DNA from 2 places in the Pseudoglutamicibacter albus genome. Region 2 is predicted to be linked to the other one. Evidence: predicted binding sites of a transcription regulator. Region 2 holds the regulator's gene; the other holds the start of a gene.
The links. Region 2 encodes LexA, which represses DNA repair genes until DNA is damaged. Its sites were predicted from a motif close to TCGAACANNTGTTCGA; they were not measured.

Region 1: the regulator LexA is predicted to act here: its motif matches at 5,677-5,692, upstream of ruvA (Holliday junction branch migration protein RuvA).

The regions. Positions count from the first base shown of each region.
Region 1 covers NZ_JAVDXX010000001.1:943,674-955,297, reverse strand. The annotation lists gene J2S67_RS04185 (HIT family protein) at 1-306, shown strand, start outside; gene pgsA (phosphatidylinositol phosphate synthase) at 309-980, shown strand; gene pdxS (pyridoxal 5'-phosphate synthase lyase subunit PdxS) at 1,048-1,941, shown strand; gene J2S67_RS04170 (M3 family metallopeptidase) at 2,058-4,070, opposite strand; gene J2S67_RS04165 (YebC/PmpR family DNA-binding transcriptional regulator) at 4,187-4,948, shown strand; gene ruvC (crossover junction endodeoxyribonuclease RuvC) at 4,996-5,619, shown strand; gene ruvA (Holliday junction branch migration protein RuvA) at 5,791-6,429, shown strand; gene ruvB (Holliday junction branch migration DNA helicase RuvB) at 6,489-7,559, shown strand; gene yajC (preprotein translocase subunit YajC) at 7,765-8,151, shown strand; gene secD (protein translocase subunit SecD) at 8,249-9,994, shown strand; gene secF (protein translocase subunit SecF) at 9,996-10,991, shown strand; gene J2S67_RS04130 (RelA/SpoT family protein) at 11,171-11,624, shown strand, end outside.
Region 2 covers NZ_JAVDXX010000001.1:569,114-580,737, reverse strand. The annotation lists gene J2S67_RS02495 (MFS transporter) at 1-453, opposite strand, end outside; gene J2S67_RS02490 (SseB family protein) at 529-1,497, opposite strand; gene priA (bifunctional 1-(5-phosphoribosyl)-5-((5-phosphoribosylamino)methylideneamino)imidazole-4-carboxamide isomerase/phosphoribosylanthranilate isomerase PriA) at 1,530-2,336, opposite strand; gene J2S67_RS02480 (hypothetical protein) at 2,414-2,665, opposite strand; gene hisH (imidazole glycerol phosphate synthase subunit HisH) at 2,665-3,309, opposite strand; gene hisB (imidazoleglycerol-phosphate dehydratase HisB) at 3,306-3,926, opposite strand; gene J2S67_RS02465 (histidinol-phosphate transaminase) at 4,049-5,155, opposite strand; gene J2S67_RS02460 (LysM peptidoglycan-binding domain-containing protein) at 5,235-5,645, opposite strand; gene lexA (transcriptional repressor LexA) at 5,879-6,715, shown strand; gene J2S67_RS02450 (ATP-dependent DNA helicase) at 6,788-8,890, opposite strand; gene hflX (GTPase HflX) at 8,887-10,701, opposite strand; gene J2S67_RS02440 (class I SAM-dependent methyltransferase) at 10,879-11,487, shown strand; gene J2S67_RS02435 (hypothetical protein) at 11,530-11,624, opposite strand, start outside.

The sequences.
Region 1 (11,624 bases), 370 kb from region 2:
ATCCCGTACCGCCACGTCCCGATGTACACCGACATCACAGCGGAAGAAACAGCTGAGATGGGCGAGCTTGCCCAGAAAGCGATGCGCGTGCTGGCCCACGTTTCGGGCCCTGACGGTTTTAATCTCGGCATGAATCAGGGCCAAGCCGGAGGTGCCGGTATCGCCGCGCACCTGCATCAGCACGTGATCCCGCGTTGGGGTGGGGACACGAACTTCTTCCCGATCATCGCTGAATCCAAAGCGATCCCAGTGGTGTTAGGGGATACGCTGCGGCTCATGAAGCAAGGCTGGGGCGAGGTCACCTAGGCATGTTGGACCGGTACGCGCGCGGGTTTTTCACGGCTCTGTTCCGTCCGCTCGTGAAAGTCCTAGCGCGGGTAGGCGCGACACCGAACCTGGTCACGGTACTGGGCTCGGTGGGCGCGGCCGTGTCCGCGGTCGCGCTCTACAGTTGGGGTCAACTGTTCTGGGGCACTGTTGCCATCACGTTGTTCATTTTCTCTGACATGGTCGATGGCCAACTCGCCCGGCACCTCGACAACCAAGCCGAATCTGGGGTAGGTCAGCCGCGCTCACACACCGAACGAGCGCTAGGGAACTTCCTCGATTCTTCCCTCGACCGGCTCGTGGATTTCACGATCTTCGGAACGCTCGCGTTCTGGTGGTTCACAGGTGGCGCGCGCCCGATGTTCGGCGCAGCAGCACTGATCCTTTTGAGCCTTGGTGGGCTCGTCTCTTATGTGCGGGCTAAGGCTGAATCGCTTGGTTTCGATGCTTCGGTCGGTTTCGTGGAGCGTTCGGAGCGTCTCGTTGTCGTGCTTGTCCTCACCGGTTTCACCGGCCTGGGATTGAATCCGTGGTGGTGGTTCGGGGGAGTCGTAGCTGTATGTATTGGCTCGGTCGTGACTCTTATTCAGCGTATTTCCAGATGTGTCGCAACCGCTCAGCGTGTGCACGGTGTGACAGATACGATGAACTAGGGTTTGGCCGATACCAGCCGTTGTTTTCCCTTCCACTCAATTTCGATGACCGAAAGGTATTGTTCGCGTGAACACTCAACCGTCCCAGCAGGCCTCCCGCGTCCGTCGTGGGCTTGCTGACCATCTGACTGGCGGCGTCATCATGGACGTCGTGACCCCTGAACAGGCTCGCATCGCTGAAGCCGCAGGCGCTAAGGCTGTCATGGCTTTGGAGCGTGTACCTGCCGATATCCGCGCTCAGGGCGGTATTTCTCGGGCATCGGATCCTGACATGATCGTTGGTATTCAGGAAGCCGTATCGATTCCAGTGATGGCGAAGGTACGCATCGGGCACTTCGTTGAGGCCCAGGTTCTTGAAGCCCTCGACATCGACTTCATCGACGAGTCCGAGGTTCTTTCCCCAGCTGACTACGAGAACCACGTGGACAAGTTCGCGTTCAAGGCACCATTCGTGTGTGGCGCGACGAACCTCGGTGAGGCTTTGCGCCGCATCAACGAGGGTGCTGCGATGATCCGCTCCAAAGGTGAAGCCGGAACCGGCGATGTCTCGAACGCGACCGGCCACATGCGTAAGATCCGCGCGGAAATCAACCGCCTGACTTCGATGGCTGAGGACGAACTGTTCGTTGCCGCGAAAGAACTGCAGGCGCCCTACGATCTCGTCGTTGAGGTCGCCCGCGAAGGAAAGCTGCCGGTGCCCTTGTTGACCGCAGGCGGTATCGCAACCCCAGCAGACGCAGCCATGATGATGCAGCTCGGTGCCGAAGGCGTGTTCGTTGGCTCCGGCATCTTCAAGTCCGGTAACCCTGAGGCTCGCGCCGCCGCTGTGGTCAAGGCGACCGCGAACTACAACGACCCGAAGGTGATCGCTGACGTATCCCGTGGTCTCGGCGAAGCAATGGTCGGCCTCAACGTAGATGAGATCCCAGTGCACCACCGCCTCGAAGACCGCGGCTGGTAGCACACACACGCCAAGCGCGCCCTTCGTCATATCGAAATGGTGTGGGTGGATGAAGTTCGTAACGTTCTGCATCTACCCACACCATTCTTTGTTCTCGACTCTGGTCTAGCCGGCTTTTATGCCTTCAGCCCGCGGCGTTCAAGCAGAGGCTCGATGCGGGCATCGCGTCCACGGAATGCGCGATAGCTTTCCAGTGCGTCGCGCGTGTTACCGCGGCTCAAGAACTCCTCACGGAACAGCTGGCCAGCGGCACGGATGTCCTCTTGCTCCTTGAACCATTCGACCGCATCGGCGTCAAGGATCTCGGACCAGATGTAGCAGTAGTAACCTGCCGAATAACCGCCAGCGAAGATGTGCTGGAAGTAGCCGGTCTTGTAGCGAGACTCGATCGAGTCCGGGTTGAAGCCAGCATCACGCAATGCTGAGTCTTCGAACCCGGCCGGGTCAGCCTCGACGTCGGTACCGGTGCGCTGGTGCCACGCGAGGTCTAGAATCGATGCGGCGAGGTATTCGCTCGTCGAGAAGCCTTCGCCCCACGTGCTGGTCGCGGTGAGTTTTTCGATCTGATCGGCAGGAAGCGGTTCACCCGTGTGTGCGTGCTTGGTGTAGTGCGGAAGAATCTTGGGGTGTACTGTCCACATCTCGTTGACCTGGGACGGGAACTCGACGATGTCGCGCCCAACGTTGGTGCCCGCCAAAGAAGGGTAGTGTGCGGCACTCAGCAGGCCGTGGAGCGCATGCCCGAACTCGTGGAATAGTGTGTTGACCTCATCCCACGTGCACAATGCAGGGTTCCCGCCGGTTGGCTTAGGGATGTTCAGCGTATTGCAGATGATCGGGCGTGAACCGGTTGCGGTAGCACCTTGGGCAAGCTCATTCATCCATGCCCCACCACGCTTGGTGTCGCGGGCGAAGAAATCGCCCACGAACAGCCCGACGGCATCCCCGTTCTCCTCGAAAACTTCCCAAATCCGGGCATCCGGGTGAGGAAGCGGAAGGTCGTGGCGTTCCGTGAACCTCAGCCCATAGACCAATCCAGCGGCACGGAAAACGCCTTCAGTCAGAACTGTGTCGAGTTCAAGGTGCTGTTGCAACAGTTCCGCGTCGACCCCATCGGACTGCGAGCCAACAAGACTCAGCCCGCGTGCGCGATCCCACGGTGCCACAGGAGCCTCGGGGGACAGAGGCTCGAGGCCGAGCGCTTCAGCGATCCGCGCATCCTCGGCGGCCGCGTTCGCGAGCGCAGGCTTAGCCAACTGCGCCAACAGATCGTTGATAGCCGAAACCGAGGTTTCCGACCGCAGAGACAGAATCTCTTCTGCATGCGTCTCAAAACCGAGCAAGCGTGCGCGCTCTACGCGCAATGCCGCGATCTGCGCGGCGATCGCAGAGCTCTTGCCGTCAGATGCACGCTGAGACGATGCCTCGTGCAACTTCTTGCGGCCTTCAGCGGTGGTCAGGATCGCTTCATCAGGTTGAACGGTTGGCAACACGAGCGAGATACGGTGGCCTTCCGCTCCCGCGGCCTGAGCTGCGGCGCGGGTCGCTTCAAGTCGGGCAGGGGAGAGGCCCGTAGCTTCCGCCTCCGTGAGGGCAGGCGCTGCATCCACGAGGTTCTGCATCGCGAGGCGACCGAACTCTGTCTGTAAATCGGTGAGCTTCGCGTTCAAGGCCTTGAGCTTTTCCTGGCCCTCAGCGTCCAGTTCCGCGCCGCTCGCGCGGAAGGATCGCATCGTGACCTCAACGAGGCGTGCCTGTTCGCCTTCAAGCGCGCCCGCATCGACCTGCTGCATCCGGGCGTACAGGCCAGGGTAGAGCGTCATTGCGTCCTGATGCGCTGCGACCATAGCCGTAACTTCAGCCTCGATAGCCTGGATTTCTTCCGTGGCATCAGCTGAGAACAGGTGGAACGCGACCGCCGTTGCACGATCAAGGGCTTCGCTTGAGAGCTCAAAAGCCTCGAACGTGTTGGTGAAGTCCGCCTCGTGCGGATCATTGACAATGGCCGCGACGGCTTTCTCTTGAGCCTCGATTCCGGCACGCACCGAGCTGCGCAACAGATCCGGGGTCACGGTAGAGAAATCAGGGAAGTTGTAATCAAGCCCGCTAGGCTCCGTAAGACAAGTCATGAAAAGACTCTTTCACACTAAGTACATCGACGCCATGCCGAGTAACGGCGCTACGGTGAGGGCAGGCTATAGAATGGTCTGACGCTAGAACTAACTGACATAGGGACGGAAGAACTATGGCTGGCCACTCCAAATGGGCGACAACCAAGCACAAGAAAGCTGCGTTGGATGCGAAGCGTGCGAAAGCTTTCGCGCAGTTCATCAAGAAGATCGAGGTTGCCGCGCGTGCTGGTGGTCCGGACCTAGAAGGTAACCCGGCTCTTGAAGTCGCCGTGAACAAGGCGAAGAAGAACTCCGTTCCTAACGACAACATCGACCGTGCGATCAAGCGTGGTGCCGGGCTGACTGGTGAGGTCATTGACTACACCGAGATCATGTATGAGGCACGCGGTCCGCAGGGCTCGGCTCTCTTGGTGCACTGCCTGACCGATAACCGCAACCGCGCGGCCTCTGAGACTCGCGTGGCGATCACCCGTAACGGTGGCACGATCGCCGACCCGGGTTCGGTCAACTACCTTTTCAACCGTAAGGGTGTCGTGGTGGTCCCTGAGGCTGATCACACCGAGGATTCCCTCATGGAGGTTGTCCTCATGGCTGATGTTGATGCCGAGGAGATCACCAAGGTCGGCGATTCTTTCACCATCGTTTCGGAGCCTTCGGAGCTGCAGTCAGTTGCTCACGCGCTGGATGAAGCCGGTGTCGAATACAGCTCTGATGAAGTCGAGTACGTGCCGACGATGAAGGTTGAGCTGGATGTGGATGCGGCCCGCACGTTCGTCAAACTTGAGGAAGCGCTCGAGGAGCTCGATGACGTGCAGGCCGTGTACTCGAATGTCGATATGACGCCTGAGGTCATTGAGGCGCTAGGCGAGGAGTAGAGACTGTTGCATTCGGTTCGCGTAACGGCTTCCGAGGTGGTTGGTGCGTGCGCGTAGCAGGAGTTGATCCAGGGCTGACCCGTTGCGGGTTGGCCCTGGTTTCTGTTGGTACTGACCGCACAGCAACGCTCGAGGACGTGCGGGTGATCGGTTCCCCGTCTGAGGTTGCCTTGGACCACCGTCTGCTCACGATTTCTGAGCGGATTGATGAGTGGCTGGATGAATTCCGGCCTGATGCTTTGGCGATTGAGCGCGTCTTCACTTACACGAACGTCTCTACGGTGATGGGTACCGCCCAGGCGATGGGCGTGATCATTGCCGCTGCCGCGCGCCGCGGCATTCCGGTTGCCTTACACACCCCGACTGAGGTCAAAGCCGCTGTGACCGGTAGCGGCCAGGCTGATAAACAGCAAGTGGGGCGGATGGTGACCAAGATTCTGCGCCTAGCGGCCGCCCCGAAACCAGCCGATGCGGCCGATGCGATAGCGATCGCGTTGGCTCACGGGTGGCGTGGGGCTGACCCGGCATCCAAGGCGGCGGCTTCAGCATCGAATCAAAGTGGTGTGGCCCCAGCACAGCGAGCCTGGCTCAAGGCGCAGGCTCAGGCCGCTAATAATGCGGCGCGTGCGGAGTCTGCTTTGCGGGCGCGTGCACGTAAGCCGCGTGGTTGACCGTGCTGGCTCGTGAGCGCTGTGACACGGGGCGTATCTAGCACACATACGGATAGTTCGAAGATATATTCGGATAGACTTCTCGTATCACTCTCCGTGTTTGTGGTGCTCTCTTATGTGTGAGGCGTGCCGTCGGCGCGCTGTTATGTCCGTGAAAGGTTGTTCGTACCCATGATTTCTCAGCTTCGAGGCACCGTTACGACGTTGAACCTGAACTCGGTGGTTCTTGATGTGGGCGGAGTGGGCTACCTCGTCAACGCGGTTCCGCGGACGTTAGGGGAACTCACGGTAGGTCAAGAAGCCACTCTTCCAACGAGTTTGGTGGTGCGTGAAGATTCGATGACTCTCTACGGTTTCACTAGTGCACGTGACCGGGACGTTTTCGACATCATCACGAGCGTTTCAGGGATCGGCCCGAAACTGGGTTTAGCTATTTTGGCGGTTCACTCTGCAGAAGAGCTCGCCGCGGCTGTTCAGAACGAAGACACGAAAGCGCTGACCCGCGTTTCGGGTGTGGGCCCTAAATCGGCAAGCCGAATTATCCTTGAACTCAAGGGCAAGCTGACGCTCTCGGCGGATGCTACTGCCACTGCCGCCCCGGCCGCCCAGACCGAAGCCGAAGCGTTGGCTCAAGCCGCCGAGGCCCAAGTGGTCGAGGGTCTCACAGGCCTGGGGTGGACTGAGAAGGAAGCTAAGAAGGTTCTTGCAGCCACGCTCAAGGCACAACCGGAATTGGCCGGGGCCTCGGTTCCAGAGCTGTTGCGCGCTGCATTGCGGGGCGTGGGGGCCGGGACCGGAGTGCGCTCGTGAGCATGCCGGAACGGTCTTGAAACTACTGTTGAGAAGCTAGGGGAGAGGAACGTAGCAAGATGGCATCAGATTCCTCGCGCGGTCTGGTGGATGCCTCCGGAGAGCCGGAGGAACGCGCGCTCGAGGCTGCGATGCGGCCCAAGAACTTCGATGAATTCGTGGGCCAAGCACGTGTTCGCGAGCAACTTTCCCTCGTACTTGAATCCTCGAAGCTGCGTGAACGGGTTGCCGATCACGTTCTGCTCTCCGGGCCTCCAGGCTTGGGCAAGACGACGCTAGCCATGATCGTTGCCGCGGAGATGCAAGCACCGCTACGCATCAGCTCCGGTCCAGCGATCCAAAACGCAGGGGACCTGGCTGCGATCCTCTCTTCGCTATCTGAAGGCGAAGTTTTATTCCTGGATGAGATCCACCGTCTAGCCCGCCCAGCAGAGGAAATGCTCTACCTTGCGATGGAAGACTTTCGCGTCGACATCGTGGTCGGCAAGGGTGCTGGTGCCACAGCTATCCCATTGGATCTTCCTCCGTTCACTCTGGTGGGTGCGACCACGCGTGCCGGTCTTTTGCCAGGACCTCTGCGTGACCGTTTCGGGTTCACCGGCCACCTGGACTTCTATTCGGTTGAAGAACTTGAAATGGTTCTGCGGCGCTCGGCAGTCATGCTTGATGTGCGCTTGACCGATGACGGCTATCAGCAGATCGCTTCACGTTCACGCGGAACCCCGCGTATCGCTAACCGGCTCCTACGCCGTGTCAGGGACTGGTCGCTTGTACACCGCATCGAGCGGATCGATGCGGTTCAAGCCGCAGCGGCCCTGGACATGTATGACGTCGATGAACGTGGACTGGATCGGCTCGACCGTTCAGTTTTGCAAGCGTTGTGCACCAAATTCGGTGGCGGGCCCGTCGGCTTATCAACACTTGCGATCTCGGTGGGGGAGGAAACCGAAACTGTCGAGGAAGTAGCTGAGCCCTATCTTGTGCGCGAAGGCCTCCTCGGCCGAACCGCACGCGGACGAATAGCAACCCCAGCGGCATGGGTGCACCTAGGCCTGACTCCGCCGGAGGGTGCTCCTGGCGCCCTACCTTCGGGGGAGCAGGATCCCGGCGGGACTGCCCGCCTCATCTGAAGAATCGACCGAGCTGGAGAAAGCATTGGCCTATCTATTTCTGTCTTCCAGCAACCGATAGTGCCGTCCCAGAGTTACGGCGTGAGCTTGCAGTTACTACTTCTGCTTGCCGGGGTAGGTTAGGCTAGATCGGTGTTTTCCTTGCGCCTGCAATGCGCGCGCGAGGGTGTGCAGCGATATCGATAATGTGAATTGAGGATGCCACGTGATCTCCGCGCAGCAGATTTTGGCTGAAGGTCAGCAAGGACAGGCCGGGGGTATTAGCCCTCTTCTTTTGATCATGGGCCTCATGGTCATTTTCTTGGTCTTCACGATGTTCCGTAACCGCAAGCGGATGCAGCAAGCTCAGCAGGAACGTGAGACTAAGCTCGTCCCGGGTGCAGAAGTTATGACGACCGCCGGTATCTTCGGCACGGTCGTTGACACCTTCAAAGACGAGAACAAGGTGCTCTTGGAACTATCTCCAGGTAACCGTGTCATGTTCCACGTCCAAGCGATCGCTCAGTTCCCAGAAGACAACTCGACCCATGAGGCTTCGCAAGAGGACAACCAGGGTGACCTCGACGGTTCGGAAGGCCCAGATAAGCGCTAAGAACCAGCAGCCCAGCGTTGCGAACCGATGCACTTCACACGCTGAGGCAGATACCTAGTCTTTATTCATTCATTGCTCACGTGTGAGAGAAACCTTTATGTCAACAACTAGCCCCAAGCGGCAGGCTCATAGCGCACTGATCTGGCTCGCGGTGATCCACCTCGTGCTGATCGGTGTGCTCATCGGTGGTGTTGTCGCAGGAAAAACTGGTGCGCTTCCTAAGCTTGCGCTGGACCTTGAGGGCGGTACCGAGATGGTGCTGACCCCTAAACTGGATGACCCGAACAAGCAGGTCACTTCCGAGCAGCTTCAGCAAGCGGTCGAGATCATTCGTCAACGCGTTGATGGCACTGGTGTTGCTGAAGCTGAGGTCACCACGCAGAACAACCAGAACATCGTGGTTGCTATGCCTGGCATCCCAGATGAGAAGACACGTAACCTCATCAAGTCTTCCGCGCAGATGCAGTTCCGGCCAGTGATCGCGGCAAACCAAGACATCACGGCGACGCCAAAGAAGGACCTCACACCGATCAAAGACATCCCAAAGCCTGAGGGTAAACCGCAGAACGGTTCTGATGATCGGTGGGTCACCCCTGAGCTTTTGCGTAAGTTCCAGGCGTGGGATTGTGCCGCTGAGCTCAATAAGAAAGACCGCACGACGTTCAAGGCTGAAGAGCCAGCTATTGCGTGTGAGATGGACCCGCCGTTGCAGGCTAAGTACCTCTTGGGTCCGGTTGAGGTTTCCGGCTCTGACATCACCGATGCCGAGGCACGTCCTGAACAGAACTCGCAGGGCTTCACGACCGGTGGCTGGGAAGTTGCGTTGACGTTCAACAACAAGGGCGCTGAGGCGTTCAAGACGGTCACCCAGCGTTTGACGTCAGCTCAGCCGCCTAAGAACCAGTTCGCGATCGTGTTGGATGGCCGCGTGGTTTCGGCTCCGCAGTCGCTGGCCGTCATTTCCGATGGCCGCTCTTCGATCACCGGTAACTTCACTCAGGAATCGGCTCAAGAGCTCGCCGAGCAGCTGCGTTACGGTGCCTTGCCGATGAGCTTCAACATCCCGACCGAAACCCAGGTTTCGGCCAAGCTCGGTGCTGATCAGCTCAAGTCCGGTATGATCGCTGGCTTGATCGGCCTGGTCTTGGTGGCTGTTTACTCCTTCTTCCAGTACCGCGTTTTGGGTCTGGTGACGATGGCCTCGCTCATCATCATGGGTACGCTGACCTATCTCGCGATTGTCTTGTTGGGGTGGGGCGCGAACTATCGGTTGTCTCTGGCTGGTGTTGCCGGCTTGATTGTCTCGATTGGTCTGACAGCTGACTCGTTCATCGTCTACTTTGAACGTATCCGTGATGAGTTGCGTGAAGGCCGCAGGCTCCAGCAGGCGATCGAAACCGGTTGGAAGCGTGCTCGCCGAACCATTCTGGCTTCTAAAGCGGTCAACATTCTGGCAGCCGTTGTTCTGTACTTTGTTGCTGTGGGTAACGTCAAGGGCTTCGCGTTCACCCTGGGCCTGACAGCTGTTGCGGATATTTTCGTGGTGTTCTTGTTCACGCACCCGATGTTGCAGTTGCTCAGCCGTATGACTTTCTTCTCTGAAGGTCACAGGCTTTCCGGTCTGGATCCGCGCCTTTTGGGCGCTGAGCCGCTGTATGCCGGGGCGGGCCGAGTGCGTGTGCGCCGGCAGAGCGGTGAAGCGAAGCAGGCCGGCAAGCACGGCGGCGGGGCTAACCGTGAGGCTCAGCGTCGCATGACGATCGCTGAGCGGCGCCGGGCTGAAGAGCTTGCTGCGCGCGAGAGCGGTAGGAACGCAGATACACGCAAGGTAGAGGAGAACTGACGTGGCGAAGTTAGCAACGTGGGGTAACGAGCTCTACTCCGGTAAGCGTTCGTATCCATTCATCGGCAAGCGCAAACTCTGGTTTGCTATCGCGCTCGTTCTGATCGTGCTTTCGGTCTTGGTTCCGGTTGTGCGTGGCGGTTTCAACCTGGGTATCGATTTCCGTGGTGGCAACGAGTTCCAGGTGGCCGAGGCCCACAAGACTGACCCTAAGCTCGGTGACGACGCCGCCGGCGAGGTCGTGCCGGATAAGAACGCACGGACGACGCATCTGGCTGCGACCACGATGCGCGTCCAGACTGACCCGCTCACCGGTCAGCAAGCCGACGACTTGAAGGAAGCACTCGCGAAAGCATACGAGACGGATGCTTCGAAGGTCTCTGTCTCAGCGATTGGCCCGACATGGGGCGCTGATGTCTCGCGCCAAGCGGCGATCGGTTTGGTCGTGTTCATGGTCTTGGTTGCTTTGCTGATGGCGGTGTACTTCCGGACCTGGAAGATGTCGCTTGCCGCAATCGGCGGCCTGATCGTCGTCATGATCGTTACTGCCGGGATCTATGCTGCAGTCGGTTTCGAAGTGACACCGAGTGCGGTCATCGGTTTCTTGACGATTCTTAGCTACTGTCTCTATGACACCGTGGTGGTCTTCGACAAGATCCGTGAGAATACCTCTGACGCCTCCCTCAAGTACGTCATGACCTTCGAGGAGAAGGTCAACCGTGCTGTGAACCAGACCCTGGTTCGCTCGATCAACACCTCGGTCGTTGCGATCCTGCCAGTCGGCTCGATTCTGTTCATCGGTTATTGGTTGCTCGGCGCGGGCACGCTCGGTGACCTCGCGCTTGCGTTGTTCGTCGGCATCATCGTCTCGACGTTGTCCACCCTCTTCATCCAGGCACCGCTGTACTATCAGCTGCGCAAGAACGATGAAGAGATCAAGGAGCTCGACGCTGAGGTCCATGACAACCGCAAGGATTCAGAGGCAGCGCTGGCCTGATACGCGTATTCACCACTAGCTGGGAACGGTGCCGAACGCACCGCGTGACGGAACACCTCGTGAGACTCACCGGTTCACGAGGTGTTCCGTTTCTGTTCTGTGGTCTAGACTGACCCAATCACCGTATTGTGTACATACAGCCAGGCCTTGCGCTTGGTAGCAGAGGAGGAATCGCTGCCATGGCGCAACAGCGAGTGGGTGAACAGCAACCAAGGCGGGGAAGGTCGCTTTCGCGTCTGATCCGTTTCTCAGGCCGGTCAACGTTTCCGGCGGCCCCTCCCATCCTTGAGCCCCTGCTACGTACCGTGCGTGCGCAACATCCGGAAGAAGATCTTTCACTCATCACGCGCGCCTACGATGTCGCTGCACGTTGGCACGAAGGCGTGAAGCGGAAATCCGGGGATCCCTACATCACCCACCCTGTGGCGGTCGCAACGATCCTTGCGGAGATGGGGCTCACTGGCCCTACGCTGGCGGCGGCGCTGTTGCATGACACGGTCGAGGACACCGAATATTCGCTTGAAGCACTGCGCAAGGACTTCGGCGATGAGATCGCTCTGCTCGTGGACGGGGTCACCAAACTCGATAAGGTCACCTACGGCGAGGCCGCTCAGGCAGAGACGGTCCGGAAGA
Region 2 (11,624 bases):
TGAAATCGCCGTAGCAAGAACACTGATACCGCCCGGTGCAATCACAAACACCAGCTCAGTGGTCATCGAATCCAGAGCGAACGCCGTAGTGCGATCAGGCCCGCGAACCACAACCCCCATCGACTGCCGCACCACCGTGAAAACCGGCAACGAAAACAGGCCCGCCACAAACATGAGCACCAGCAACACCTGGAAACCCACAAAAGGCGCGGCACCGAACGCGCCCGCCTCAACCACGATCGACGGCAAAACCGCGCGACGAACACCCTTGATATCCACGATCCGGCCACGCCACGGCGAACCGATCGCTACACCAATCGTGAGCATCGCCGTGACCAGACCAGCCGAGGCGAAATCCATCTGCAGGCCGTTACGGACATGCAACGTCAACAGGATCGCGGCCGCCGAATGCGGCAAACGACCAAAAACACCAACCAACAAAAGAGTTGGCACATGCGGGCGCCTCAGAACCCGTGCATAACGCTGGAAAACACCACTCGGCTCCCCAACACCCGCCTGGGTCATGCGTTATCCCCCTTGCGCGACCCTAATGGTCAACGAATCAGCTTTCTCCTGCACCTCTTGAGTACCCTCAACAGCAGTGCGAACCTCAGAAACTATACGCGAGACATCCTGATCTGTAACCGTGTTATTCACCACTACAGTCACCGCCAACTCAGGGCCGTGACCGCCGCCACGCATCACAGTCCCATCACCGGCCCGCGACGCGATCCCATCCGCCGGACCCAAAATCAGCGCACCCACACCATCGACATGAGAAACCGCCTCCTGCAACGGTGCCGCAAGCGAATCATCACGATAGCTCGGCAACCACACCCGCTGCTGAGCCAAAGCCCACACCGCCGGGCGCCGCACCACGAACGTGACATTCGCGCCAGGATCCAAAACCAACAACTGCGCACCCTCATCCACCGCAGACAACGCGGCACGCGGAGCATACACCGCAACCGGACGAGCCTCCGGATGCCAATCAGTCAAGCGATCCACCGAAGAAAACACAGGCAAAGCCGTCCGGCCATCAGGAGCAGCGATCATGACCAACGCCATATCCGCTTCCTTCTCCACCAAATGACCATGCTCCCCGATCTCCGTGTGGCCAGTCTGAGCCACAATCGGGACAAAGACGCGCGCATCAGCCAAAGCCTCAACCACATCGTCCTCCGGGCCATAACCGGCTTTCAAAGCATCAAGGGCTTCCTGCAACGCCTCATTCGGCAAGCCGTCATCGCCGTCAAACTGGTGCAGAGGATTGCCCTCACCCGATAGGTCCCGGCCCTCCCAGGACTGGCCCGCGGTGTCCGATGCGCCACCAGCACCCGCAAGCAAAGCCTGCTGGATGTGCGCCGGCAAAGCCTTCGAACCCGGCGCTGGGTTAGCGGCGGCCGGGTTGGGCTCGGTGGGGTTTTCAGCCGTGGCGGGCTTGTTGTGGGCAGGGTTGTTCTGGGCTAGGTTATCTTCGGCGGAGTTATTGGCCATGTTTGCCTCTCAGCTCGGTTTATTTCTCGCCTCTACGTACTTCTCGTTTCTGTTGACTTCTCGCCGCGTGCGACGGCGAGCGCGTCTTCGAGGGTGAACGCGCCGTTATAGAGTGCGCGGCCAATGATCGCGCCTTCTACGCCTTTACCGACCATCGCGCGTAGGGCGCGTAGGTCATCGAGGGTGGACATGCCACCGGATGCGATCAGCGGCTTATCAGTGTGCTTCGCGATGTCGGCGAGCAGTTCGGTATTGGGGCCGGTCATGGTTCCATCACGGGTCACATCAGTGACGACGTAGCGGGCGCACCCGGCATCATCGAGGCGAGCGAGCACATCCCACAGGTCCCCGCCGTCTTTGGTCCAGCCGTGGCCAGAGAGCGTGGTGCCACGCACGTCGAGGCCTACCGCGATCGCCTCGCCTACCCGTTCGATGGCTTTGGCGGTCCATTCCGGATTCTCTAGTGCCGCGGTGCCGATGTTGACCCGTGCTGCACCCCATTCGAGTGCGCGATCCAGTGACTCATCGTCTCGAATACCGCCGGAAAGCTCAACCTTGAGATCCAGCTCGGTCGCGATGCGTCTGAGCACTGGACGGTTATCCCCGCGCGAGAAAGCGGCATCCAAGTCAACCACGTGGATCCATTCCGCGCCGGCTTCTTGCCAGCGCAAAGCCGCATCGAACGGGTCGCCGTGATCTGTTTCGGTGCCGGCTTCCCCTTGGGTCAGGCGCACCGCCTGCCCGTTGACGATGTCCACCGCAGGGAACAAAAGGAGTTTCTGATTCTCGGCTGGCGTGTGCCCAGTTGGCGTGTGCGCAGTTGCTTTGTGATCAGTCATGGGTTTTTCGGGTCTCTCTCAACAGCTCAAGAAGTGAAAACTAGGAAGAAACGAAGCGATGCTCTCGGAAGAAAGGTTCAAACCGTGGTGGCAGGTGGAGGGAACTCAGCGACCACATGGATCGCTTGCCCCTCCCTCACGGCGTCCTCGTTGCCTTTATCGTCCGTGTCCGGGCCTTTCTGCGCAACAGCCCACGCCGCAATCAAAAACATGAGAGCCAGCGCGCCACACACGATGACCCATACCCGCTTAACACCCTGTTGAGCGAGCGAATACGTGCCGCCAACCAGCAACCCGCCCAGGATCATCAACACAATCGGTGAGGGCATCAGAGCGTCTCCATCCAATTCTTAATCAACTGGGCGCCGGGCTCGCCAGATTTTTCCGGGTGGAACTGAACCGAACTCAGCGGTCCGTTCTCAACTGCCGCGATGAACGGGCCACCGTGATCCGACCACGTGACCATCGGCGGTTTCATGAGCGGCTGAACGACGTCGAAATCCCAGCTCTGTACAGCGTAGGAGTGGACAAAGTAGAAACGTTCGCCTTCGATGCCGCGGAACAGCTGCGTGTCTTCCGGCGGAGTCACGCTGTTCCAGCCCATGTGCGGAACCACATCGGCCGTGAGCCGCTCAACCACGCCAGGCCATTCGTCCAGGCCCGCCGTCCTGGTGCCGCCCTCCGTGCTTTCAGTGAACAGCACTTGGTGGCCCACACAGATCCCCAGAACGGGCTTCCCACCCGCGATCCGGTAGCCGAGATGACGCAGCAGCGAGCCCTTCTTGAGTGCCGCCATGACGCTGGCGAACGCACCGACACCGGGCAGCACCACGCCATCAGCGGTACGTAACTGATCGCTGTCCGCGGTCAACGAGACATCAGCGCCCACGTGTTTGAAGGCGCGCAGAACCGAGTGAACGTTACCCGCGCCGTGATCGACAACCGCGATACGCGGCCGGCGGCCCTGGGTCATAGCGCTCCCTTAGTGGACGGGATCGTGTTCCCCATCCGCTCGTCTGGTTCGATGGCTTCACGCAGTGCTCGCGCTAGAGCCTTGAACTGGCATTCCACGATGTGGTGAGGGTCGCGGCCACGCAGAACGTCGATGTGCAGGCAGATGCCTGCGTGGTAGGCGAAGGATTCGAAGACGTGGCGGGTCATCGAACCGGTGAAGTGCCCGCCGATGAGGTGGTACTGCTGGCCCTCAGGTTCGCCTTCATGGATCACGTAAGGGCGGCCGGAGAGATCCACGATGCAGCGCGCAAGCGCCTCATCCAGTGGGATGGTTGCCTGGCCAAAGCGGGTGATGCCGCGCTTGTCACCGAGCGCTGTTTTGAATACCTCGCCGAGCGTGATCGCGGTGTCTTCGACAGTGTGATGGACGTCGATATCTGTGTCCCCGTGCGCTGCGATGGTGATGTCCATGAGCGAGTGGCGCGCCAGCGAGGTCAACATGTGATCGTAGAACGGAACTGTTGTGGAGATGTCCGCTTGACCGGTTCCATCGAGTTTGATGGTGACTTTAACGGTGGATTCGGAGGTGATCCGTTCCATGGTGGCTTCACGGGTACCGATCAGCTGGGCGCTCATGGTGCTCGCTTTCTTCATGTGATGCGCAGATGCGCGTCTACGCATCTGCGTGGGGATTGTTCTGCCCTCATTCTATGAGGGTGCTGTTGCGGCGTCCTGGTGAGCCGGCCGCTTGCCGCGTGTTAGGCGCGTTCCATGTATTGGCGCATCAGGGTCAGGAACGTGGTGGTTTCCTCTTCGGTTCCTGCGGTGACGCGTAGCTTGCCTGGTAGCCCGTTGTTGCGGATGATGACTCCGCCTTCCAGGAGGTATTCGAAGACTGCGTTGGGGTCTTCGAAGTCGCCGAAGGTGACGAAGTTTGAGTCAGAAACTGTTGGTGTGAGCCCCATGCCTCTGAGCTCGGTCACGATCCGGTCGCGTTGCTCTTTGATCGCCTCGACGTTGGCTAGCAACGCGTCGGTGTGTTTGAGGGCTGCGAGTGCGGTGGCTTGGGTTACGGCGGAGAGGTGGTACGGAAGGCGTACGAGACGTAGGGCGTCTGATATTTCTGGTGCGGCCGCCAGGTAGCCGAGCCGTGCCCCGGCGAGCCCGAACGCTTTGGACATGGTTCGGGAGACGATCAACCGTTGCCGACCCTCAAGCAGGGTGAGGGCGGTCGAGTCTGGGTCGTGCGCGAATTCGGCGTAGGCCTCGTCAACGACGACGATGGTCTGGAACTCTTCGCCGGCCTCATAGACGGCGCGCACGACGTCGAGTTCGAGCCCGGTCCCGGTCGGGTTATTGGGCGAGCACAGGAACACGATGTTCGGTTTGTGTGTGCGGACTTGTTCTGCCGCGGATTCCGCGCTGAGGCTGTAGTCCTCGGCGCGGTGGCCGGCGATGTATGTGGTGTCTGTTCCAGACGCCAACAGCGGGTACATCGAATAGGTGGGTGGGAAGCTCAGCAGGGTTCGGCCTGGACCGCCGAAGGCTTGCAGGATCTGTTGCAGTACTTCGTTGGAGCCGTTAGCAGCCCACACGTTTTCTGGGGTGAGCCCGCGGCCGAGGTATTCGGCGAGTGCGGTGCGTAGCGCCGTGAATTCCCGATCTGGGTAGCGGTTGAGGCTGTGTGCGGCCTCGCGTACGGATGCGGCGATCTCATCGATCACGTCTTGTGGCAGCGGGTGAGTGTTTTCGTTAACGTTCAGCTGTACCGGAACGTCGATCTGTGGGGCGCCGTACGGGGAGAGCCCACGGAGGTTATCCCTAAGTGGAAGTTGGTTGAGCCGTTGCATAGCATCCTGAGACATGGTTCAAGTCTAGGGATCGGCTAAGTGGCGTCTCGAATTAGGGTCGCCCTATTGCGCATCCACTCACGCTGAGGTCGGGTTAGTAGCTGACCGGGACAACGAGCTTCTGCCCCGGAACGAGCGCTCCATCAAAAGAGTTGTGCTTTTGGATCAGAGCCACCGTGTCGCGGACATCGCGTTCAGGTGCATAGTGCTCAGCTAGCTCCCACAAGGTATCTCCATGCGCAACGGTGACCTCAACCAAGCGATCCCCCTGCGCGGTCACCGGCTCACCCGTGGTTGCCTGAGCAGGCTGAAGCAAGGCCGAGAGCATCAAAAACACGCCAACGACCAAAGCCATAGTCGGCAGGCCGAAGAACACAAACCGCCCCCGTGAAGTCAGACGGATACGTTGACGTGATGCGTGCTCGTGATGAGCAGTGTTAACAATGCGCTCATCAGAATTGACGGGCCGTTCAGCAGTATTCGACATGACAACGGTTTCCACCATGACCATTCCTTCCGACATCGAACAGAACATATATTCGAACATCTCTTCGATATATTTCTAGCACACATCTCCGAATCTGCTCAATAGTCTTCGTACATATCTTTGAATATGCGGCGAAGCCATATAGGCTGTAACTACCGATGTGGACTGTCATTACAGTCAAGAACAACCCCCTGACACATTGATGGCCATGGGTAGCGAACCAGGGATGGGAAACGAAGGATGGGAAACGAATGAGCACCGATACACCGTCGATGGACACCCAGCCCGCACGCCCTTCGAAACCGCTGACTTCGCGTCAACGCTCTGTGCTGAAGTGCATCGAGTCTTTCTTAGAGAATCAGGGGTATCCGCCCACGATGCGTGAGATCGGTGACGCGGTCGGGTTGAAATCGCTGTCTTCGGTGACACACCAACTGCAGCAGCTCAACAAGCTCGGTTGGATTCGCCGCGACCCCAAACTCCCCCGCGCGCTCGAGGTTCTCTATCCGTCCACCCTGGACGTGACCCAGAAGGACTCCACCACAGCTAGTGCGGCCGCACTCGGAGCAGCGACAGGCGCCGGCCTAGCGGAGGTCACACCAATGCCCGGTGCAGCCAAACTCCCAAACACCACAGACTCCGCCAGCACCGCACAATCCTCCAACGCCACCGACTCCGCCAACATCACGCAGTTCAAGGCTCGCGGCGGGGAAGACTCGGCTGAGATCCCACTCGTCGGCCGTATCGCGGCAGGTGGACCGATCCTTGCTGAACAACACGTTGAAGACGTCGTGACCCTGCCACGTCAGCTTGTAGGGCACGGCGAACTGTTCATGCTCAAAGTCTCTGGGGACTCGATGATCGACGCCGCGATCTGCGATGGCGACTGGGTTGTGGTCCGCCGCCAAAACACCGCACAGAACGGCGAGATTGTCGCAGCGCTGCTGGATGACGAAGCCACCGTGAAGACCTTCCGTCAACGCGACGGCCACACGTGGCTACTGCCTCAGAACTCGCAATACGAACCCATCCTGGGTGACCACGCACAAATCATGGGCCGCGTCGTATCCGTGCTGCGCTCCCTCTAAGCGCAGGCCCGTTCAGGCAACCCCTCTTAAGCGCAGGGCCCGTATCGCCGCGCCGTTTCCATGAGCGCCGCGCTACTTATTGGCTTCGCGCAGGCGTCCCAAAGCGCCGAGAACCGTATTCCGGTCAGTTGTGGTCCACAACGGTGGCAACGCGCTACGCAGATATGCACCGTAGCGACGGGTGGCCATCCGCGAATCCAGGATCGCGGCCACTCCCCTGTCCTCTGTGGAACGGATCAGACGGCCCACACCCTGCGCCAAACGGATCGCCGCGTGATGCGCCGAAACAGACATGAACCCATTCCCGCCGTGCTCATTCACGTCACGGGTCCTCGCAGTCATCAAAGGATCGTCAGGGCGCGGGAACGGGATCCGATCAATCACCACCAAACGACAATGCCGCCCCGGTACATCCACACCCTGCCACAGCGTCATCGTCCCGAACAGACAAGTCTGCTCATCAGCTGAGAACTCCCGCACCAGCTCCGTCATTGACGCCTCGCCCTGCACCAAAATCGGCACATCCAGACGTTCACGGCACGCAGCGGCGGCGTCCTCAGCGGCTCGGCGTGAAGAAAACAGCGCCAACGCCGCACCGCCAGAAGCCTTGATCAAGTCCACAAGCTCATCGATAGCTGCTTCAGAGACCCCGCGGCCTGGAGGCGGAAGATGCTGAGCCACATACAGCACGCCCTGCTTCTCATACTCAAACGGCGAACCAACATCAACCGAATCCCACTCAGGAGCCTCCGGCCCCATCAACCCCAAACCGCCAGCAACCGGCTCAAAAGCCTCACCCACAGCAAGTGTGGCCGAGGTCAAAACCACGGTCCGGTCCGCGAACAAGCCATCCCGCATCTGCATCGCAACAGACAACGGGGCAACCATCAAAGACGCCGGTTCAGAATCATCCGGAACCACATAGCCGCGCCCTGGCTCGAAGCTGCCGGGCCGGGCCGCCCACACAACCTCGTCGCCCTGACCAGCGTTCAACAAACGTTCAGCCAGCTCAACAACCTGAGCCACCGCGGAACGCGCGGACTGCCAGGCGCCATCCGGAGCCGCATCGCCAGCCTCGCGTTTGGAATCCGCCATCACGACCTTCGCTGATTCGAAAACCTGCATCACAGCGGCACGTTGAGCCTCGGTCAAACCGCGCGGCTGAAGACCTGTCGGGATGTTCGTGACAGACTTCTCAAAAGCCTTAGCGGCATCAGATAACGCCTTCGACGCAACCTTGAGGTGCTTCTTAGCTCCCTGCGCCGCGTGCGTGATCGCGGTGTGGGTGAGCGGGCGCGTGTACGTGTTCGTGACCCGGTCCTGCAACTCGTGGGCCTCATCCACAATCACAACATCGAAATCCGGTAAAACCGGTAGCTGCTCAAACGCAGAAAAAGCGAGCATCGCGTGGTTAGTGACCACCACATCGGACTCAGCGGCCAACGCGCGGGCACGCTCCGTGAAACATTCCTCCGCCATAGGACAATGCTGGGTACCCAGACATTCAAGCGAGGACACCGAAGCCTGCCGCCACGCCCTATCCGAAACCGAAGGGATCAGCTCATCCCGGTCCCCCGTCTCGCTCTCTTCAGCCCACTTCCGGATGCGCATAATCTCCTGACCCAAAGGCGAAGTCGGGCCGTCCTCGGCCGCATTCGGGTCTGCCAGGGACGCATCGAAAAGCGAGCCCGCGTCCTCATCCTCCGGATACCCGCCAGAGAGCTTATATTTGCACACATAGTTGTTCCGCCCCTTGAGCAGGGTGACGTCCACCGGCCGCGGAAGTTCATCTTCCAGAGCCTTCAGAAGCCGCGGAACATCGCGCCCCACAACCTGGGACTGCAACGCCAACGTTGCGGTGGCAACCACTACAGGTTTATCCGCCTCGATCGCGTGCCGGATCGCAGGAATCAAGTACGCCATCGACTTACCCGTGCCGGTCCCGGCCTGCACCAGCAGGTGCGTACCCGTGGACAGAGCGTACGCAACCGAATGCGCCATCTCATGCTGACCATCGCGGCGCTGCCCACCCATCTTGTCCACCGCCGTGGTCAGCAGACGCTCAACCTCTTCAACGGCGGGCTCACCCGACTCAGTTGAAGCCTCCGATGCGGCACCCGTTTCAGATGCAGCGGTGCTTTCTGGCTCGGACCCAGCCGAAACGTCCTGGCTCATTCGTTCGCCTCTTCGTTCGCCTCTTCGGTCGCCTCGGCCTGGGCCTCATCGGCCGTGTGGGCTTGCGCATCGTTAGTCTGCGCGTACGGTGCAAGCGCATCAGCGAGATCGGGGCGGACTAGCGCGTGGATCTGTGTCCCGTCTTCGACGTGTTCAAGCTCGAGCAGTTCGGCGTCCTGACCGTGCAGGCGCGCCACCAAGTCGCCTTCGGTGTATGGGATCAAGGCGCGCACTTCGGTGTGCGGGCGCGGGATAGTGCGCGAGATCCTTTCTTTGAGCTCGTCGATGCCCTGGCCCGTGCGGGCAGAGACCACAACGTGGTCAGGATGGTTGCGGCGCAACTGAGCCAGCGTATGCGCATCGGCGAGGTCCGCCTTGTTCAGCACGATGAGCTCAGGGCAGTCCGCCTCAATGTCCGCGAGCACCTCGTGCACCGCTTGGATCTGCGACATCGGGTCCGGGTGGGAGGCATCGACCACGTGAAGCAGCACGTCGGCATCCGCGGCTTCTTCCAAGGTTGAACGGAACGCCTCCACAAGGTGGGTTGGCAGGTTGCGCACGAAACCGACCGTGTCTGTGAGGGTATAGCCGATGCCGTCAGGGGTCTGCGCTGAACGCACAGTCGGGTCCAGGGTAGCGAACAGAGCGTTCTCCACCAGGACCCCGGCGTCAGTCAGCCGGTTGAGTAGCGAGGACTTGCCGGCGTTGGTGTAGCCGACGATGGCCACAGACGGCACCGAGTGACGCTTGCGGTTGGCGCGCTTGGCTTCGCGTGCCGGCTTCATCGCTTTGATCTCGCGGCGCAGCTTGGCCATGCGGTTGCGGATGCGGCGGCGATCCAGCTCGATCTTCGTTTCACCCGGGCCACGCGAACCGATACCGGCACCACCGGCGACCTGGCCGCCGGCCTGCCGCGACATCGATTCACCCCAGCCGCGAAGCCGCGGCAAGAGGTATTCGAGCTGAGCCAGCTCGACTTGGGCCTTACCTTCGCGGGATTTAGCGTGCTGGGCGAAAATATCCAGGATCAGAGCGGTACGGTCGATGACCTTGACCTTGATGACGTCTTCGAGGCCACGGCGTTGAGAGGGCGCGAGCTCGCTATCCACGATCACGGTGTCCGCGCCGACCTCCGTCACAATGTCACGCAACTCGGTTGCCTTACCTGAACCGAAATAGGTTCCCGGGTCTGGCTTCACGCGGCGCTGGATCACGCCGTCCAATACTTCCGAGCCGGCGGTTTCGGCGAGCGCCGCGAGCTCACGGAGCGAGTTTTCGGCTTGTTCCGCGGTGCCGTCTGACCACAGACCGGCCAACACGACGCGTTCGAGACGAAGCTGACGGTATTCGACCTCGGAAATGTCTTCAAGTTCTGTCGAGAGGCCCTGGACGCGGCGAGTAGCGCGGCGTTCCTCAAGGTCCTGCTGCAGTCCATCGAAACGCGAATGTTCAGCCTGGCCTGTATCGAGTGCTTGAGCCTGACCGAACTGCAAGAAAGAGCCACGTTGCCGAGGTCCACCCGGCTCCCCTGCTTCATCCTCCGCGTGTTCATCCGCCGCGTGGTTCCCCGCGCCTTCCTCAGTGTGGAACGCTTCAGTCCCTGCCGGTGCAGCGTTGCTTTTCTCGGCATCGCGACGCCCCGCAAGAATCTCACGTTCACGGTCAGCGGCGAGGATCCGCTGGATGGTCGCTTGGATCTCGCGTTCGTGCTCCGATGTGCTCTTATGTGGAGTCCCCTCGCGTGAAGGTTGATCCTGTGAAGACCGTTGCTGTGAAGGCGGGTGGGGATCGGTGTTGCGGTGCTCGGTCATGGTCTCCTGACATTGCGTGGTCCCGCGGCCTGCGGGCTCCCCACCATTCTAAGCTGTAGCGGGCTCAGCTAGACCGTAGCGCCGGTGTCGTCGCAACCCTGCCGTAGCGCCGGTGTCGTCGCGACCGTGCCGCAGCGACCCACCTGCGGCCCTGTGCCTCGGTTAGGCTTGTGTTCCATGGCCGAGCATTACTTCACAGCGGAACCGGTGACTCCCGAGGCACGCAAGCGCATTACGGTTTCTCTGGCTGACCGGGAACTTGACGTTCATACCGCTTCGGGCATTTTCAGCCCCGCCGGTGTGGATAAGGGAACCCAGATTTTATTGGATGAAGCTCCTAGCCCGCGGGCCCACGGAACGATGCTCGACATCGGGTGCGGTTGGGGACCCATCTTGCTCACGCTCGCGCTGACTTCTCCACAGGCTGAGGTGTGGGGTGTCGATGTCAACGAACGCGCGATGGATCTGGCCCGTCTCAACGCGGCCGATGCCGGCGCTCGCAACGTCACGGTGTGCACACCGGAGGCGGTGCCGGCCGATGTAAGTTTCGACCTCATCTGGTCCAACCCACCGATCCGTGTGGGTAAGCAGGTCCTCCACGAGATCCTCATGACGTGGCTTCCGCGCCTCAACCCGGGCGGCGAGGCGTATCTTGTGGTCCAGAAAAACCTCGGCTCAGATTCCCTACAGAAATGGCTCGCCGAAAACCTGCCGGGAGAGTGGAGCGTTGAACGCTACGCGAGAAAGAAAGAGTTCCGGATTCTGCGCGTGGCCCGCCCGGCTTGAACCGCGAGCTCGGCTTTATGAGGCTAACGCAGCTGAATGGGGCTAGCGCAGCTGGATCTTCGCGATGACGCGCGCAGGCCCCGTTGCCTGCGCTGTTCCGGAAGCGTTCGATGCGGACCCCGGCTCAAGCCGGACCC